3 regions of the Streptomyces sp. NPDC091279 genome follow, and region 2 is predicted to be linked to each of the others. Evidence: riboswitches for the same ligand, from Rfam matches in the RefSeq annotation. Region 2 holds a riboswitch; each other region holds the start of a gene.
What was found. Region 2 has a riboswitch for cyclic di-AMP ahead of ACIQOU_RS18165 (transglycosylase family protein). Riboswitches for the same ligand answer to the same signal wherever they lie in the genome.

Region 1: another riboswitch for cyclic di-AMP. It lies ahead of ACIQOU_RS30480 (M23 family metallopeptidase); the one in region 2 lies ahead of ACIQOU_RS18165 (transglycosylase family protein).
Region 3: another riboswitch for cyclic di-AMP. It lies ahead of ACIQOU_RS21360 (transglycosylase SLT domain-containing protein); the one in region 2 lies ahead of ACIQOU_RS18165 (transglycosylase family protein).

Annotation. Positions count from the first base shown of each region.
Region 1 covers NZ_JBIVVA010000013.1:201,089-207,288, forward strand. The annotation lists gene ACIQOU_RS30465 (alginate lyase family protein) at 1-60, shown strand, start outside; tRNA gene ACIQOU_RS30470 (tRNA-Met) at 161-234, shown strand; gene ACIQOU_RS30475 (PP2C family protein-serine/threonine phosphatase) at 526-1,635, shown strand; cyclic di-AMP (ydaO/yuaA leader) riboswitch at 1,880-2,037, shown strand; gene ACIQOU_RS30480 (M23 family metallopeptidase) at 2,048-3,088, shown strand; gene ACIQOU_RS30485 (aldo/keto reductase) at 3,316-4,260, shown strand; gene ACIQOU_RS30490 (PrsW family intramembrane metalloprotease) at 4,302-5,804, opposite strand; gene trmB (tRNA (guanosine(46)-N7)-methyltransferase TrmB) at 5,926-6,200, opposite strand, start outside.
Region 2 covers NZ_JBIVVA010000006.1:421,245-427,444, forward strand. The annotation lists gene ACIQOU_RS18155 (cytochrome P450) at 1-1,310, shown strand, start outside; gene ACIQOU_RS18160 (transglycosylase family protein) at 1,447-2,448, shown strand; cyclic di-AMP (ydaO/yuaA leader) riboswitch at 2,666-2,832, shown strand; gene ACIQOU_RS18165 (transglycosylase family protein) at 2,836-3,531, shown strand; gene eno (phosphopyruvate hydratase) at 3,918-5,198, shown strand; gene ACIQOU_RS18175 (septum formation initiator family protein) at 5,356-5,832, shown strand; gene ACIQOU_RS18180 (DUF501 domain-containing protein) at 5,856-6,200, shown strand, end outside.
Region 3 covers NZ_JBIVVA010000008.1:165,091-171,290, forward strand. The annotation lists gene ACIQOU_RS21345 (ATP-grasp domain-containing protein) at 1-619, shown strand, start outside; gene ACIQOU_RS21350 (NAD(P)-binding domain-containing protein) at 898-2,094, shown strand; gene ACIQOU_RS21355 (HAD family hydrolase) at 2,259-3,065, shown strand; gene ACIQOU_RS21360 (transglycosylase SLT domain-containing protein) at 3,195-3,665, opposite strand; cyclic di-AMP (ydaO/yuaA leader) riboswitch at 3,669-3,846, opposite strand; gene ACIQOU_RS21365 (CocE/NonD family hydrolase) at 4,130-6,124, opposite strand; gene ACIQOU_RS21370 (peptide MFS transporter) at 6,140-6,200, opposite strand, start outside.

The sequences.
Region 1 (6,200 bases), on a different contig from region 2:
ACCGACGACCTCTTCGTCTCGTGGGAGACCCTCACCCACGCGGGTAACCCCGCCGACTGATCCCGCCGACTGATCCCGCCGACTGGTCCCGGCTCGGAGGGGCTCCGGACAACGCGTGTGCGTTTCACCCCGCGGATGGCGTATGGTTAAGGAACACCGACGCGGGGTGGAGCAGCTCGGTAGCTCGCTGGGCTCATAACCCAGAGGTCGCAGGTTCAAATCCTGTCCCCGCTACTCAAGGCCGATGGCCGGAATCCGATAAGGGTTCCGGCCATCGGTGTTTCTCCCCTGTACCGACGTTTCTCCGCTGTGCCGAACGGTTCTGCCGCACGGTTCTTTCGGGTCTCCGGGTTCCCCCTAGGGCTCATCCCGTAGAGCCGTTTCCCTAGTACTTCCGTAGTGCTCGTCCGCGCTCGCCCCCCCTTTTTTCCCATCCGGCTTTCTCATCCGGTCGGCTCACCCCGGTCGCCGGGCGCGTTCCGGGCGGGAAACCTGGACGTACACCGGACACGTGGGAGACGAGCAGTGGGGCCTGGTGACCAGAGGGGCCCGGCGGGCGAGGGACGGCGGATCTCCTTCGCGCGTCGCTTCGCCCGCCTCCTCCCCCTCCTGCTGATCGCCGTCGGGTTCGTCTACGACTACTTCACCCCGCAGCAGTTCACCGCGTCCCCGCTCTTCGCCGCCGCGCCCCTGGTCGCCGCCCCCCTCTACAGCCGCCGAGGCACGGTCCTGACCGGCCTCGCCTCCGTCCTCGCCGTGTTCGTCATCCATCTGCGGCTCGGCGTCGTCCTGCACGCCGACTCCCTGACGGAACTGGCGACCGTGGCGACGGTGGTCGTCCTCGCCGTCCTCATTAACGTCCTCGTGCGCCGCAGCGACGCCCAGCTCGCCTCCCAGCGCGAGATCGCCGAGGCCGCCCAACGTGCCGTACTGCCCGAACCGGCCGAGCGGATCGGCGGGTTCGACATCGCCGCCCGCTACGAGGCCGCCCAGGCCGACGCGTCCATCGGCGGCGACCTCTACGCCGTTCAGGACACCCCGCACGGCGTCCGGCTGATCGTCGGGGACGTCCGCGGCAAGGGCATGGGCGCGGTGGCCGCCGTTGCCGTGCTGATCGGGGCGTTCCGGGAGGCCGCCGAGCAGGAGGTCACCCTCGAAGCGCTGGCGCAACGGCTGGAGCGGGCCCTCGCCAGGGAAGGCACCCGGCGGGACGCGCTGGACGCCTTCGAGGCGTTCACCACCGCCGTCCTCGTCGAACTCCCGCACGGCGACGGCATCGCCCGCATCGTCACCCGGGGCCACCCGCCGCCGCTGCTGCTCGGGACCGACGGCACCGTCCGCGCCCTGTCCCCTACGGAACATGCCCTACCGCTCGGGATGGGGGAGTTGGGGGGTGGGCCCGATCGCGCCGAGGAGGCCGAGTTCCCGAGCGGCGCGACCCTGCTCCTGTACACCGACGGGCTCTCGGAGGCCCGGGACGCGCACGGGGAGTTCTTCGACCCCGAGGCACGGCTCGCCGGGCGGGTGTTCGACAACCCCGGCCTGCTGCTCGGCGCCCTCGCCCAGGAGGTGCGTCAGTACACCGGGGGCGGCACGGCGGACGACATGGCGCTGCTCGCCGTTCGCCGTCCTTGAGAGGCACCACCCGCGTGGTCACCCGATGTGAGCGGGCGAACTCCCTCCGCATAACAAGTGACAAACGGTCAGCGCACGTGATGTTTGGGCAGGGAGGTCAACTCGCCCGTTTTTTGGCGCTCATGGGCCGTACGTCCGTGTCGAAAACGTTAATGATCAAGGGGAACAGCTTGGAATCACCGCCCCGGGTCTATTAACGTTCGATAACGCAGCGCGGTCGTCCCAGCCGTCACCAAGGCGGCTCCGTGCGCACGCGCCGAATCCCGTAAGGGAACCGGGGAACCACCAACTTGGGGTGAATCGCGCTTTTTCCGTCGTGTCCGCACGGCGGGTATACGCGCGTAGGAGACCTTCCTGCTCCGAACCCGTCAGCTAACCCGGTAGGCGAGAAGGAAGGAAGGAGTACGCCTAAGTGGCGTCCAACAGGCCTGCTCCGACGGCCCCGCCCATACCGGACCAGTACCCCGGCGAGAGCTTCGGCTTCGGCGGCCCCGGCCCCGACGAGGGCCCCTGGCAGGAGTGGAACCCCACCGCGGAATCCCTGGCTCCGGTCCGCGGCCGGCACCGGGTCGCCAAGCAGCGCGGCGGGGGACTCGCCCGCAGTTCGACGGTGCTCGGCGTCGGCGTCATCGCCGCGATGGGCGCGGGCGGCATGGCCAGCGCCAACACCGGCAAGCCGCCGGTCTCCATCTCGATGCCCGACCTGCCCTCCTCCGTGGGCGCCGTGTTCGACGACTCCGACGCCACGCCCGAGCAGGGCTCCGCCACCGCGCTCAGCTCGGTCGGCGTGACCTCGAAGGAGACCGTCCAGGGCACCCGGGACGCGGGCGAGGCGCTGCGCGACCGGATCATGGCGCAGGCCGAGAGCCAGCAGGGCCAGATCGACACCAAGGCGCAGGCCGCCGCCCAGGCCGCCGTGGCGAAGCAGGTCGCCGACGCCACCGCCAAGGCGGAGAAGGAGGCCGTCGCCAAGGCCGCCGCCGCGAAGAAGAAGGCCGATGCGGAGGCCGCGAAGAAGGCGGAGGCCGCGCGTCTGGCCACGCTGGCCAAGCAGTTCACGTTGCCGACCTCGTCGTACACGATCACCGGCACCTTCGGGCAGGCCGGCGCGATGTGGTCCTCCGGGTATCACACGGGCCTCGACTTCGCCGCCCCTACGGGCACCCTCATCAAGGCCATCCACAGCGGCACGATCACCGAGGCGGGCTGGGCCGGTTCCTACGGCTACCGCACGATCCTGACCCTGGACGACGGCACCGAGCTGTGGTTCTGCCACCAGTCCTCGATCAACGCGACCGTCGGCCAGAAGGTCTCCACCGGTGACGTCATCGGACGCGTCGGCGCGACCGGCAACGTGACCGGGCCGCACCTCCACCTGGAGGTCCACCCCGGCGGCCAGGCCACGGGCATCGACCCGATGACCTGGCTGCGCGGCAAGGGCCTCACCCCGTAGGACCGACCCGTACCCGTACCCGTACCCGTAGTTCTCGGGTACTACGGGGCGACCCGTACGCCTCGGGTACTACGGGTCAGCCCCTACGGATCAGCCCTTACGGGGTCAGCCCCTACGGGTCAGCCCGTACCTCTCCGGTAGGTCGGTGGTGGGGTGCGGGTGATCTTTGGGGGCGTGGCGGCACGGCGGTTGAATGGGAGCCTCCTGTAGGGGCGTTGATGGGGGACATGACTTCTCCGCGCAAGCTCGGCCCGTCCGACCTCACGGTCTTCCCCCTCTCCCTCGGCGGCAACGTCTTCGGCTGGACCGCCGACGAGGCCACCTCCTTCGCCGTGCTCGACGCCTACGCGGCGGCGGGCGGCAACTTCGTCGACACCGCCGACGCGTACTCGGCGTGGATCGAGGGCCACTCCGGCGGCGAGTCCGAGACCATCATCGGCAAGTGGATCGCGGCGCGCGGCAACCGTGACGACGTCGTCATCGCGACGAAGGTCAGCCAGCACCCCGACTTCAAGGGCCTGTCGGCCGCCAACATCAAGGCCGCCGCCGACGCCTCCCTGCGCCGCCTGGGCACCGACCACATCGACCTCTACTACACCCACTTCGACCAGCCCGAGGTGCCGGTCGAGGAGATCATCGGCGCGCTCGACGCACTCGTTCGGGCCGGGAAGGTGCGGCACATCGCCGCCTCCAACATCAGCGCCGAGCGGCTCCAGGAGTCCCTGGACCTCTCCGAGCGCGAGGGCCTCGCCCGGTACGTGGCCCTCCAACCGCACTACAACCTCGTCTCCCGCGACACCTACGAGGGCGAACTCCAGGACGTCGCCGCGCGGGCCGGCCTCGCCGCCGTTCCCTATTTCGCGCTGGCGTCCGGGTTCCTCACCGGCAAGTACCGGCCCGGAACGACGGTGGACAGCCCGCGGGCGAGCGGTGCCGAGGCCCACCTGAAGACCGAACGGGGCCGGCGCGTCCTGACGGCCCTGGACGAGATCGCCGCCGCCCATGACGCCGAGGTCGCCACGGTGGCGTTGGCCTGGCTCGCGGCCCAGCCGACGGTCGCGGCGCCGATCGCGTCGGCCCGCACGGTCGAGCAGCTGCCCGCGCTGCTCGCGGTGGCGGAACTGACGCTGACGGAGGGCGAGTTGCGGCGACTGACGGAGGCGTCGGCCTGACGGTCCCGGCCCACCGGGTTGCGGGTTGCGGGCTGCGGGGGCTAGGGGGCGGCGTACGGGTTGTATGGGGAGGGGGACGACGAGGGCTGCTGCGGGATCGTCGGCCCGCCGTACCCGTACGACCCGTAGCTCCCCGGTACTCCCTGGCCCTGAGCCCCGTACCCCTGAGCCCCGTACCCCTGAGCCCCGTACCCCTGAGCCCCGTACCCCTGCGGCCCGTGGCTCTGCACTCCGTACCCGTACCCCTGGGGTAGGCCGTACCCCTGCGTCCCGGGTGCCCCCGGCATCAGCCATGGGGGTGTGAAGACCGGGACCGGTGGGGCTGTCGCGCGGGCCGCGTGTTCCAGGGCGGGGCGGGCCGTGTCGCGGCGGTGCCACAGTTCGTGCAGCAACTCCCGTTCCCTGACGACGAAGTCGGCGCCCGCCCGGCCCCGGCGCCCCCGGTGCCGCAGGAACGCCAGCGACGTCGCGTACGCCTCGTACTCGGCGACCGTGCGGCCGGCCGGTCGGCCCAGATGCCGGGCGGCGTAGTCGCGGGCCATCCGGCGGGCCCGCATCGAGCCGAGCGCGTACGGCTCGGGCGGGCTCAGCCAGCCGGCCGCCGTGTACGCGGGCAACTCCTCGCGCACGGTGCGCAGTTCACGTTGCCGGGTCCAGATCACCAGCCAGGTCAGCAGCCCGAACGCGGGCACCATGAACGCCGCGTACACCGCGAAGAACCCGTAGGTGCCGAACGTCGACGAGCCGTTCCACAGGGCGTGCATGCCCATCGCGAGCAGCAGCCCCGACAACGGCAGCACCACCCGCCGCACGTACTGGCGGTGCGCCGACAGCGCGGAGATGCCGAAGCCGATGCCGGTGAAGACCGTGAAGAGGGGGTGCGCGAACGGCGACATGATGACGCGGACGAAGAACGTCGCCGCCGTCACGGAGGCGATGCCGCTGTCGCCGGTGAGCTGGTCGGTGCCGAACGCGGTGCCCAGATAGAGGATGTTCTCGGTGAACGCGAAGCCGGTCGCGGTGACGCCCGCCACCACCACGCCGTCGACGATCCCGGTGAAGTCCCGGCGCCGGAACAGGAAGACGAGCAGCACGGCCGCGGCCTTCGCGGACTCCTCGACGATGGGCGCTATCACCGTCGCCCCCAGGGTGTCCGCGCCGGACGGGTCCGCCGTCGCCGTCGCCAGCCAGCGGGTCGCGAAGCTGTTGGTGACGATCGCGATCAGCGCCGCCGCGCACGCGCCCCACGCGAACGCGAACACCAGGTTCCGCCAGGGCCCGGGGGCGACCCGGTCCAGCCAGCGGAACGCGGCGAGGAGCAGGGGTACGGGCAGTACGGCGAGGCCGAGCCCGACCAAGAACCCCTCGCTGCCGGTCTGTTGGCGGACCAGGGCCAGGATGACCAGGCCGGAGAGCGCGAGCAGGGTGATGAGCGCCCCGTACCGCACCCACCGGCGCTGCCACCAGTGCGCGTGCCCGAGCACTCCGCCGGTCGCACCTCCGGGGTGGGGCGGATGCGTCGGGTACGGGGGGAAAGTGGCCACGAGGTTGACCCTAACGAGCGAACGCGCCGCCCGCGACGGTGCCTCGGGGTACCCCCGTCAGGGTGCCCCGGCCGGGATGTCCCGGCCGGGATGTCCCCTAGCCCTACCCCTACCCCTAGCCCTAGCTCGGGTCCTGGTGCGGGACGCGGCGGAAGAGGAGGTCGTTCACGACGTGCCCCTTCTCCAGGCCCTGGCCCTCGAAGCGGGTCAGCGGCCGGAACTCCGGGCGCGGTGCGAAACCGCCGTCGGGCCGGGTGTTCTCGAACGCCGGGTGCGCGCTCAGCACGTCGAGCATCTGCTCGGCGTACGGTTCCCAGTCGGTCGCGCAGTGCACGGTGCCGCCCGGGCGGATGCGGGTCGCGACGAGGTCGAGGAACTCCGGCTGGATCAGCCGCC
Region 2 (6,200 bases):
CCAACGCACCCACCCCCACCCCCACCCCCGCCCCAGACCTCTTCACCTGGGAGTTCGCCACCAACCCCTACCCCACCTACGCCTGGCTACGAACGCACGCGCCCGTACACCGCACCAAACTCCCCAGCGGCGTCGAGGCCTGGCTCGTCACGAGATACGCCGACGCCAAACAGACCCTCGCCGACAACCGCCTCTCCAAGAACCCGGCCCACCACGACGAACCGGCGCACGCCAAGGGCAAGACGGGCATCCCGGGCGAACGCAAGGCCGAGTTGATGACGCACCTGCTCAACATCGACCCCCCGGACCACACCCGACTCCGCCGACTCGTGTCGAAGGCGTTCACCCCGCGCAGGGTGGCCGAATTCGCACCCAGGGTGCAGGAGTTGACGGACCGCCTCATCGACAGGTTCGCCGCCGAGGGCTCGGCGGACCTCATCCACGACTTCGCCTTCCCGCTCCCCATCTACGCGATCTGCGACCTGCTCGGCGTCCCGCCCGAGGACCAGGACGACTTCCGGGACTGGGCGGGCATGATGATCCGGCACGGCGGCGGCCCCCGGGGCGGCGTCGCGAGGTCGGTCAAGAAGATGCGCGGCTACCTGGCCGAACTGATCCACCGCAAGCGCGAGGCCCTGCCCGCGGAACCCGCCGAGGGCGAAGACCTCATCTCCGGCCTGATCCGCGCCTCCGACCACGGCGAGCACCTCACCGAGAACGAAGCCGCGGCGATGGCTTTCATCCTGCTGTTCGCCGGCTTCGAGACCACGGTGAATCTGATTGGCAACGGCACCTACGCCCTGCTCACGCACCCCGAGCAACGCCGTTCGCTCCAGGACGCGTTGGCCCGAGGGGAACGGGACCTGCTGGAGACCGGCGTGGAGGAACTCCTGCGCTACGACGGCCCCGTGGAGCTGGCGACCTGGCGGTTCGCGACCCAGCCGCTCACCATCGGCGGGCAGCGGATCGCCGCAGGTGACCCCGTCCTGGTGGTGCTCGCCGCGGCCGACCGTGACCCGGAGCGGTTCACGGACCCCGACACCCTCGATCTGACCCGCCGTGACAATCAGCACCTCGGGTACGGCCACGGCCTGCACTACTGCGTCGGCGCCCCGTTGGCCCGCCTGGAGGGGCAGACCGCGCTGGCCACGCTCCTCACCAGGCTGCCCGACCTCGAACTCGCCGCGGACCCGGCCGACCTGCGATGGCGCGGCGGTCTCATCATGCGAGGACTGCGCACGCTTCCGGTGCAGTTCAGCCCCGTTACCAAGGAGCCGCACCTTAAACCTGACACACCCTCAAGTCTGTGATCTTCACGTGATCTGCGCGGCATTAACTTGTGACAGGCATTCGTATGCCTATACGTTCACGGATCAACGCGGTGCCCCGCACATGCACCTCGCATCTCGCGCCGCGTGCAACCGCTGTCTCGCGAAAGGCACCCGCATGCTCTCCGGGAACGGTCGTCACCGTCGCCCCCGTCAGGCCCCGGCCCTGCTCGTCGCGGCCGGAGTGACGGGCACCGCCATCGCCATCCCGCTCCTCGCCGCCTCGGGCGCGAGCGCGGCGGACGGGACCACATGGGACAAGGTGGCCCAGTGCGCGACCGGCGGCTCCTGGAGCCAGAACACCGGTAACGGCTCCTACGGCGGACTCCAGCTCTCCCAGGAGGACTGGGAGGCCTACGGCGGCCTGGACTTCGCGTCCAGCCCCGACCTGGCCAGCCGCAACCAGCAGATCGCCGTCGCCGAGAAGGTTCTCGCGGACCAGGGCGTCGGCGCGTTCCACACCTGCGGCCTCACCTCGGGGCTGACCCAGGAGTCGGGGTCGGTGGACATCGACACCGGCCTCGGTGACGACGCCTCCGGCACATCGGACGGCTCCGGCTCCACCGGCCTGTCCAACTCCTCCGGCGACGGATCGAGCGACTCGGACAGCTCGTCGTCGTCCGACCCGTCGGACAGCGACTCCGCCACCTCCCCCTCGCCCTCCACCTCGGTGGACGACAAGGGCGACCAGAGCGACAAGGGTGACGCGGCCGGCAAGGGGATATCCGGTACGCCGTCCGCCTCCTCCCCGGAGAAGAAGGCGCCCGCCAGCCCCACCGAGTCGCCGACCGAGTCCCCGACCGGCGACGCGTCGGACAACTCCCGCCAGGGCGCCGGTTCCTGGAGCCTCGTCGACACCGGCGCCGTCAGCGGCAGCGACGCGGGCACCAAGACGGCCTCCGGCACCGGCAAGCACCGCGGGCAGAGCGCCGAGGAGAGCGGGACCCGTTCGGTTGCCGCCGACCGCTACACCGTCCGGGCCGGCGACACCCTCGGGACCATCGCCGACTCCCTTGGGCTCGACGGCGGATGGCGTGCGCTCTACGACCTGAACAAGAAGGACATCGGCGCCGACCCGAGTCGCATCGTTCCCGGTCAGACGCTCACGGTCGGGTCCTAGTCCCGTCGTAAACGGGACGAAAGCCGTCAGAAACAGCGGGAGTTGGCGAACCTTTCACCGCTAAATGTCCGGTTTGGTGAAAGTGTGGGATGAGTCTCAGAAGCCCTGATCGTCTTTGAATTTCCCGGGTTTCCGTGGCTACGGTCAACACCGCTCGTCACCACGAGCCCCGGCGCCGCAACGCCGAATCCTGCCAGCGGCCGTCCGGGAACAGTCGTCGCGTCAAGCGCCGAAGGCAGGAGCGGGGGACCCAAGGTAAGTGCCGCACGGGGCAGTTGACCGGAGCGGCTTGGGGTTAAGCCGCGCCTCTCCAGGGAGGTGCGGCCGGGCACTCATCCGGCCCGAACCCGACAGCTCACCTCGTAGGCGTCGGTGAGGGGATCAACCATGCTGTTTTCCGGCAAGGGCAAGCACCGTCGTCCGTCCAAGGCCACCCGCGCCATCGCCATCGCCGGTGTCACCGGCGCGGCCGTCGCCGCCCCGCTGATGGTGGCCGGCAACGCCTCCGCCGCCACCGCCTCCGAGTGGGACACGGTCGCCCAGTGCGAGTCCGGCGGCAACTGGTCGATCAACACCTCCAACGGTTACTCCGGCGGCCTCCAGTTCTCGCCGTCCACCTGGGCCGCGTACGGCGGCACCCAGTACGCCGCGAGCGCCTACCAGGCCTCCAAGGCCCAGCAGATAGCCGTTGCCGAGAAGGTTCTCGCGGCGCAGGGCAAGGGTGCCTGGCCGACCTGCGGCACCGGCCTGTCCGGCGCCACCTACGACGGCGGCTCCAGCAGCTCGAACAGCTCCAGCAACTCGGGCAGCTCCAGCAGCTCCAGCAGCTCCCGTTCGTCCGACTCGCAGGCCGCCTCCCGGTCCGCCGAGCGCCCGGCCGCGAAGAAGACCGTCACCACCCCGACCGGCAAGAAGGTCAAGAAGGGCGACGGCGAGTACAAGGTCGCCGCGGGCGACACCCTCAGCTCGATCGCCGAGAAGCACCAGGTCACCGGCGGCTGGAAGAAGCTCTTCGAGCTGAACAAGGACATCCTCGACGACGCGAACCTCATCTACCCGGGCCAGCAGCTGCACCTCAAGTAGCAGCCCCGGGGTCCACCCGAGGCCCGCCCTGGAACCGGCTCCGGGGTCTGTCCCGAAATCCGCCCCGGTGTCCGCTCCGGACCGACGGACAGGCAGACCGCAGCTGAACCACAGGGCCCTCATATCCGTGGACCTCACCATGAAGACCTCGTGAGGGTCATCCCCCGTCCCCCACGAGCCCCCCGCCCCGGTGCGTGTTCCCCCGTACGCACCGGGGCGGGGCTTTTTACGCCGCGTTCTTTGTTCCGTTCAGAAACATTTTGCTCTCGGTTCCGTTCCCGGGGTGACCACCGGGCTGGCCGATCGCCCCGAGCCGGTTAGGCTCGGTCTCGCAGAACCCACCGCGGTGCCGCGCACCGCGTTCAGATCCCAAGAAGGAGATGCTCGTGCCGTCCATCGACGTCGTCGTAGCCCGGGAAATCCTGGACTCCCGAGGCAACCCCACGGTCGAGGTCGAGGTCGGCCTCGACGACGGCAGCACGGGTCGTGCCGCCGTTCCGTCCGGCGCCTCCACCGGTGCCTTCGAGGCCATCGAGCTGCGGGACGGCGACCCCAACCGCTACCAGGGCAAGGGCGTCGAGAAGGCCGTTCTCGCCGTCATCGAGCAGATCGGCCCGGAGCTGGTCGGCTACGACGCCACCGAACAGCGGCTGATCGACCAGGCGATGTTCGACCTGGACGCCACCGACAACAAGGGCTCGCTCGGCGCCAACGCCATCCTCGGCGTCTCCCTCGCCGTCGCGCACGCCGCCTCCGAGGCGTCCGACCTCCCCCTCTTCCGCTACCTGGGCGGCCCGAACGCGCACCTGCTGCCCGTTCCGATGATGAACATCCTGAACGGCGGCTCGCACGCCGACTCCAACGTGGACATCCAGGAGTTCATGATCGCCCCGATCGGCGCGGAGTCCTTCTCCGAGGCGCTGCGCTGGGGCACCGAGGTCTACCACACCCTCAAGAAGGTGCTGAAGGGCCGCGGCCTGTCCACCGGCCTCGGCGACGAGGGCGGCTTCGCCCCGAACCTCGGCTCCAACCGCGAGGCCCTCGACCTCATCCTCGAAGCGATCAAGGAAGCCGGCTACGCGCCCGGCGAGCAGATCGCCCTTGCGCTCGACGTCGCCGCCTCCGAGTTCTACAAGGACGGCAAGTACCTCTTCGAGGGCAAGGAGCGCTCCGCCGCCGAGATGACGGAGTACTACGAGGAGCTGGTCGCCTCCTACCCGCTGGTCTCCATCGAGGACCCGCTGTACGAGGACGACTGGGCCGGCTGGCACGTCATCACCGAGAAGCTCGGCGACAAGGTCCAGCTCGTCGGCGACGACCTGTTCGTCACCAACCCCGAGCGCCTGGCCCGCGGCATCGAGGAGAACTCCGCGAACGCCCTGCTCGTCAAGGTCAACCAGATCGGCTCGCTCACCGAGACCCTGGACGCCGTCGAGCTGGCCCAGCGCAACGGCTTCAAGTGCATGATGTCCCACCGCTCCGGCGAGACCGAGGACGTCACCATCGCCGACCTCGCCGTCGCCACCAACTGCGGCCAGATCAAGACCGGCGCCCCGGCCCGCTCCGAGCGCGTCGCCAAGTACAACCAGCTGCTGCGCATCGAGGAGATCCTCGACGACGCCGCGGTCTACGCCGGCCGCAGCGCTTTCCCGCGCTTCAAGGGCTGAGCCACCGCGAACGACGGCGAGGCCGACGCCGTTCACGGTGCGCGCCCCGGCCGGACGGCCGTTAAGGTCTAAGCCCTAGCCAGTCGTACGTACGTCCCCGTACCGGTCCCGTACCGTGTCCGGGGACGTACGCGTGTGTGATCGGGAGGCGGGGAACATGGCCGTGAAGGACCGGGACCGGTTCTCCACCTCGACCAGGATCAAGCTGCTCGGCGAGCAGACGGCGGCCCGGGTCTACCGCTCCCAGACCAAACGGCAGGCCCGCCGCTCCCGGCTCACCGGCCGGGCGGCGCTGCTCGCGCTCGTCGTGTGCACGCTCGTCGTGGCGCTCGCCTACCCGATAAGGCAGTACGTCTCCCAGCGCGCCGAGATCGCGAGCCTGGAACGGCAGCAGGCGCAGGCCCGGCAGCGCGTCGAACAGCTGCGCGACCTCAAGGCGCGCTGGCAGGACGACGCGTACGCCGAGCAGCAGATCCGGCAACGGCTGCACTATGTGATGCCGGGGGAGACCGGCTATGTCGTGATCGACCCGGACGCGGTCAAGCAGTCCCGCGCCGGCCAGGGAACGGCCCACCGCCCCTGGTACTCGAACGTCTGGGACGCCGTCGACAAGTCCGACGCCGCCGCCCAGTGACCTGACTAGAGAGACAGTTCGACGTGGAAACGCCTCCGCCGACCACCCCGCGCACCGAGCCCGACGACGCGGACGTCGAGGCCTTCAAGCAGCAGCTCGGCCGCCCGCCGCGCGGGCTGCGCGCCATCGCGCACCGGTGCCCGTGCGGCCAGCCCGACGTCGTCGAGACGGCCCCGAAGCTGCCCGACGGCACCCCCTTCCCGACGCTGTACTACCTGACGTGCCCGAAGGCGAACTCCGCGATCGGCACGCTGGAGGCGAACGGCGTGATGAAGGAGATGACCGAGCGGCTGGGCACCGACCCGGAACTCGCCGCCGCCTACCGCGCCGCCCACGAGGACTACATCCGGCGCCGCGACGAGATCGAG
Region 3 (6,200 bases), on a different contig from region 2:
GTACCTGCCGCGCGAACACGCCGAGGACTGGATCGTGCACGCCTACTTCGACCGCGACGCGACGCCGCTCGCGATGTTCACCGGCGTGAAGGTCCGCTCCTGGCCGCCGCACGCCGGAATGACCGCGCACGCCTACGTCGTCGACAACCCGGAACTCGCGGACCTCGCCGCACGTTTCATCAAACAGATCGGCTTCACCGGCATCATCGACCTCGACCTCCGCTACGACCGACGCGACGGCCGCTACAAGCTCCTCGACTTCAACCCCCGGATGGGCGCCCAGTTCCGGCTCTTCGAGAACGAGTCGGGGGTGGATGTCGTCCGCGCGATGCACCTCGATCTGACCGGACGTCCCGTCCCCGAGGGCGAACAGCGGGCCGGTCACCGCTACGTCGTCGAGAACATCGACCTGCCCGCCCTGCTCGCCTACCGCCGCAGCGGCCGCACGACCCCGCACGCCCCGCCGCGCGCGAGCGGGACGGAGCTGGCCTGGTTCGCGGGTGACGACCCGCTGCCGTTCCTCACGATGCTCGCGCGCTGCGTACGGCCGGGCGCACGGCACGTGTACCAGCTGTGGCGCGCCAACCGCCGTACTGGCAACACCCGTTCGGGTGGCTGACGGGCCCGCCCGGTTGACCCCGTTCGCACACAACACATGCCAGCACACGCCAGCACATGACAACGCACAGCAAGAGATGTCGTCCTGGGGAGGGCTTCGTGGAACAACCGGGCATGGAAGAACCGGCAGTGGAACGTCCGGCCGTGCCGCAACCAGCAAGGGAACGATCGACCACGCGCCGCCCGGCCACAAGGCAACCGCCTGCCACAAGTCAACCGCCTGCCATAAGGCAACCGTCGGCCATGCGACAACCGTCGGCCAAAAGGCAACCGCCGGTCATACGGAACCCGGTGGCCGTCATCGGTGCCGGGCCGTTCGGGCTGTCGACCGCCGCGCATCTACGCGCGCGGGGCATACCCGTACGGGTCTTCGGTGAGCCGATGGTCAGTTGGCGTGACCACATGCCCGCCGGGATGCTGCTGAAGTCGACCCCGGCAGCCTCCAGCCTCGACTGCCCGCAGCCCGGCCACACCCTCGCCGACTACTGCGCGGCGGCGGGCGGCCCGAGCCTGGTCAGTGACGAGGACATCATCCCGGTGGAGACGTTCATCGGGTATGGCGAGTGGTTCCAACGGCGGTTGGTGCCCGGTCTGGAACGGGTCAGGGTGGTCTCCGTCGACCGACGGCCCGGCGGCGGCTTCGAACTGAAGCTGGACTCGGGGGAGTTGTGCACCGCGCGCGCGGTGGTCGTGGCGACCGGCCTTGACGGTCTGGCGTATCTGCCGCCCGAACTGGCCCCGGCCGCGGGGGACGGGCCCTCGGGGCCGGTGTCGCACAGTTCCCGGCACCATGACCTCGCGGCGTACGCGGGGCGGGAGTTGATCGTCGTCGGGGCGGGGCAGTCGGCGCTGGAGACGGCGGCGTTGGCGGCGGAGGCGGGCGCACAGGTGCGGGTGGTCGCGCGGGGGCGGGGCCGGGTCGGGTTCGGCGCGCCGCCGTGGGAGCAGCCGAGGCTGCGGCCGGAGTCGCCGTTCGGCCGGGCCTGGTCGTTGTGGGCGCTGAGCCGCTACCCGCAGTCCTACCGCCACCTCCCCGAGCGGACCCGCCACCACCTGGTCCGCAACGTCCTCGGCCCGCTCGGCGCCTGGTGGCTGCGGGAGCGTTTCGAGGCCCGGGTGCGGGTCGACGACGTCGAGCGGATCGTCGGTGCGCGGGCGGCCGACGGCGCTGTTGTGCTCACCGTCCGCACGCACGCCGGTCGCGTCGAGCGGCTCGCCGCCGATCACGTGATCGCCGCGACGGGTTACCGGGTCGACCTCGCCGCGATGGGGTTCCTCGGCCACGAGCTGCGCGCCCGTCTCGCGGTGAGCCGGGGTGCGCCGAAACTGGGCGCCGGGTACGTGTCCTCGGTGCCGGGCCTGTACTTCACGGGGCTGGCGGCCGCGTCGTCGTACGGGCCGGTGATGCGGTTCGTGTGCGGGACGGAGTTCGCGTCGCCGAGGCTGGCCGGGCACCTCGCGGCGGCGTGCTGCTGACGTTCCGTCAACCTTCCGGTAAGGGAGGTCCCGTAGGGGTTGTAGGGGCGGAAGAGCCGAACGGCACAGGGGAGTTGGCGTGGAACGGACGGGGCTGGCGGGAACCCGGTGGTCGTCCGGTTCGGAGCTGAGTGGGTGGGGCGTGCGATCCGTATTCTCTGATCATGGCCGCACCCCTCGCATATGCCCTCATCGCCACCGACCTGGACGGCACGTTGCTCCGAGGCGACGACACGCTGTCCGACCGGTCCCGTGCCTCGCTCACGCGGGTGGCGGCCGCCGGCGCCCGGCACCTGGTCGTGACGGGCCGGCCGGCGCCCAGAGTGCGCCCCCTCCTCGACGACCTGCACAGCAGGGGGCTCGCGGTGTGCGGGCAGGGCGCGCAGGTGTACGACGCCGGCGCGGACCGGCTGCTGTGGTCGGTCACGCTGGACCGGGAGTTGGCCGAGACCGCGCTCGGCAAGATCGAGGCGGAGGTCGGCCAGGTGTACGCGGCCGTGGACCAGGACGGCGTGAACGGCCTCACGCTCATCGAGCCCGGCTACCGCATGCCGCACCCGACGTTGCCCGCGGTGCGGGTCGAGCGCCGCGCCGACCTGTGGTGCGAGCCGATCAGCAAGGTGCTGCTGCGCCACCCGGACCTGTCCGACGACGAGTTGGCGGGGATCGCGAGGTCGGTCGTCGACTCCCTCGCCACCGTCACGATGTCGGGCCCCGGCACCGTCGAACTCCAGCCATGCGGCATCACGAAGGCGACCGGCCTCGCGCTGGCCGCCGAGCACCTGGGGCTCGGCCCGCACGAGACGATCGCCTTCGGTGACATGCCGAACGACATCCCGATGTTCGAGTGGGCGGCCCACGGCGTAGCCATGGCCAACGCCCACCCCGAACTCAAACGAGTAGCCGACGAGGTAACCCTCTCCAACGAGGAAGACGGCCTATCCCAAGTCCTAGACCGCCTCTTCCCCTAACGCGCCCTATAGGGGCGCGGGGCTGTGTCAATGTGCGGCTCCGCCGCGCGAGCGCGACCAGCCACAACGGCGCGTCAGCCGGCAACTCACCGGCCCGGCGCCCAGCCCCCCGCCCCTCGGGCGAAGGGTCTAGTACGCCCCGTACACGTTGTCGATCGACCCATACCGCTGCGCGGCGTAGTTGCACGCGGCAGTGATGTTGGCAACCGGGTCGTACGGGTCGTACGACGTCCCGGACACGTGGTACGCCGCGAACGTCGGGTCGATCACCTGGAGCAGCCCCTTGGACGGCGTCCCGGCCGCAGCGTTGGAGTCCCAGTTGTTGATGGCGTACGGGTTGCCGGACGACTCACGGATCACGTTGCGGTAGATGCCGTTGTACGTGCCCGGAATGCCCTTTTCTGCCATCACGGACAGCGAGGCCCGAATCCACCCGTCGAGGGTGTTGGAGTAGCCCAGCGAGGTCGCGGTGGCCACCGTCGGCGTGGCGGCGGACGCACTCGTCGCGCCGATGACCGGGAGGGCGAGCACGGCGGCCCCGGTACCGAGGACGGCCAGCTTGCGGGCGATGCGAGAGCGGCGGGGAGCGGTTGCGCGCATGGGGAAGTTCCTCTCCGTCGCCTGCGAGGTGAGCTGTCGGGTTCGGGCGGGAGCTGCCCGGTCGCGCGGCCGGTGGGCCGTGCGGCTTAACCCCGAGCCGTCCCGGGCGATGGCCCGGTCCGGCGACTTACCTGGTTCCCCCGCTCCTGCCGTGCGTGAGTCGTCTCGGTGAATGGATGTACGGGCGGCGGCAGGATTAGGCGTCCACCCGACAGGCCGGGAACGTATGCGAGAGCACATGTCCGGAACAAGTGCCGGATTCACACTTCACGACAGTTGACCTTGGTCTGGGCGTTTTAGGGCGCTTGATCCTTTGCGGTCGCCACGCTTCAACTCCCGTTGCGCACAAGTTCTGCACAAGAAACACAACGGCGCGCGGGACGGGTGTCCGCGCGCGCCGTGGCGTGAGTCAAGTCACGAGAATCATCAAGCAGGGTAAATCGGGCAATGAGCCCAACTCGGCGTCAACCGGCCGTGCGTGGAATCCGCTTCTCCCACGTCCGGTGGAAGACCATCTCGCCGCCCTCCGTGCAGACGACCTCGTCGGACGTGACGAAGTCGGTGGCGTCGCAGGTGATCTCCGAACGGGTGTGCACCGTGGCGTCCCAGCCCAGCTCGGGCCGGTGCAGCCGGATCGACCAGTCCGAGCGGGTCCGGGCCGACAGCGGGTCGTTCTCCTGGACGGTGTACGTCTCCAGCGCGTCCTCGGTGAACTCCAGGCCGTCGGGGTACACGCGCGTGCCGCCGTAGCGCGGGTCGACCTCCAGGCGCCACAGGCCCGCCGCGACGTCCCGCACGACCAGGCGCTCGGGGCGCGGCGCGTCGAGGGTGGCGGGGAAGTTCACGCCGAGCGGAGGCGACTGCTCCGGTTCCTCGAAGACGATCCCGGAGTCGCCCTCACGCGCGCGTACCGGCAGATCGAGGAAGCTGCCCGCCGGGTCCAGGGTGAGACCGGCCTCGGAGCCGGGCTGCGGCCAGATCCACGGCCAGTACGCGGACGACACGGCGAGCCGGATGCGGTGACCGGGCGGAAAGGCGTGCCCGATGCCGTTCAGCTCGAACTCCACGTCCTCGAACGCCCCCGGCGTCCACGCCACCGCCAGGTCCCGCCCCCGGCGCGCCGAGAGGTTCAGCACACCCCGCGTGACCAGCGTCGACGACCCGTCCGGAGCGACGTCGCAGACCCGGGCCACCACCTGCCCACGGGGCGCGTGCGAGGCCAGCCGCAGCCGTACCCGGGGCCGCCCGAGCACCCATGTCTCCTCGCCCACCGCGAACTCGAAGCACGCCGAGCGCGCGTCCTCCTCGCGCTGGTCGGGCGGCAGGTCGGCGTCGTTGCCGAACGGGAAGAACCGCCCGGCGTCCACGCCCGTGTGCTGCGGCGAGCGGACCAGCACCGGAGCACCCTCAAGGGCGTGCGGAACGGTCGTGACGTGCGGCGACGGCCAGGACGGCTCGCCCACCCAGCGTCCGGGCAGCGTGTCGTACACGGTCGCCGGAGGGTGCGAGTCGCTCACATAGGAGCGCAGCAGCGGCTCGGCCATGACGCCGTTGTCGGCGCCCTTGAGCCAGTGGTCCCACCAGCGCAGCGTCTCCTGGAGGAAGCCGATCGCCGGGCCGGGCGGCAGCCCCCGGTCCGGGTACTGGTGGGACCAGGGGCCGATCAGGCCGCGCACCCGGTCGGCCGGGAGCTGCTCGGCCAGCCGCAGCACCGTGTCGCGGTACGGGTCGTGCCAGCCGCCCACCGCCAGCACCCCGGCCCTGATCGCGCCGTAGTCCTCGCAGACGCTGCCGTGGCGCCAGTAGTCGTCCCGCGTCTGGTGGGCCAGCCAGGTGTGCGAGAACGGCTCCAGGGCCTCCAGACGCCTCAGCCACAGCTCCCGCCAGCCCTCGCCGAGGTACGCCGGGTCCGGCGGCCGGGAGGTGAACGCCAGCATCGTCGACGCCCACGCGTGCATGTCCACCGCGAGGACGGAACCTCCCATGTAGTGCACGTCGTTGTCATAGCGGTCGTCCGTCGAGCAGACCGTGACGACAGCCTTAAGGGGATCAGGAGCGAGCGCCGCGATCTGGAGGGAGTTGAAACCGCCCCAGGAGATGCCGAACATGCCGACCTTGCCCGTGCACCAGGGCTGCGCCGCCAGCCATTCGACGACCTCGACGCCGTCCGCCAGCTCCGTCGCCGAGTACTCGTCGGTGGGCAGCCCCTCGCTGTTGCCGTGGCCGCGCACGTCCACGCGCACGGAGGCGTAGCCGTGGCCCGCGTACCAGGGGTGGCGCTGGGCGTCACGGGGCGCCGTCCAGTCCGTCAGCCGGTACGGCAGGTACTCCAGGAGCGCCGGTACGGGTTCGTCGGTCAACGGCCGCCACACGCGCGCGTAGAGGAGCGTTCCGTCGGACAGCGGGATGCGCAGGTCCTCATGGGCCGTCTCGTAGGGGAAGGACGTACGGATGTGCAGGCTCATGGCGGTACCTCAGTGAACGGGGTGCATGGTGCGGCGCAGCCACGGCGCGGCGGCGATCACGGCGAGCCCC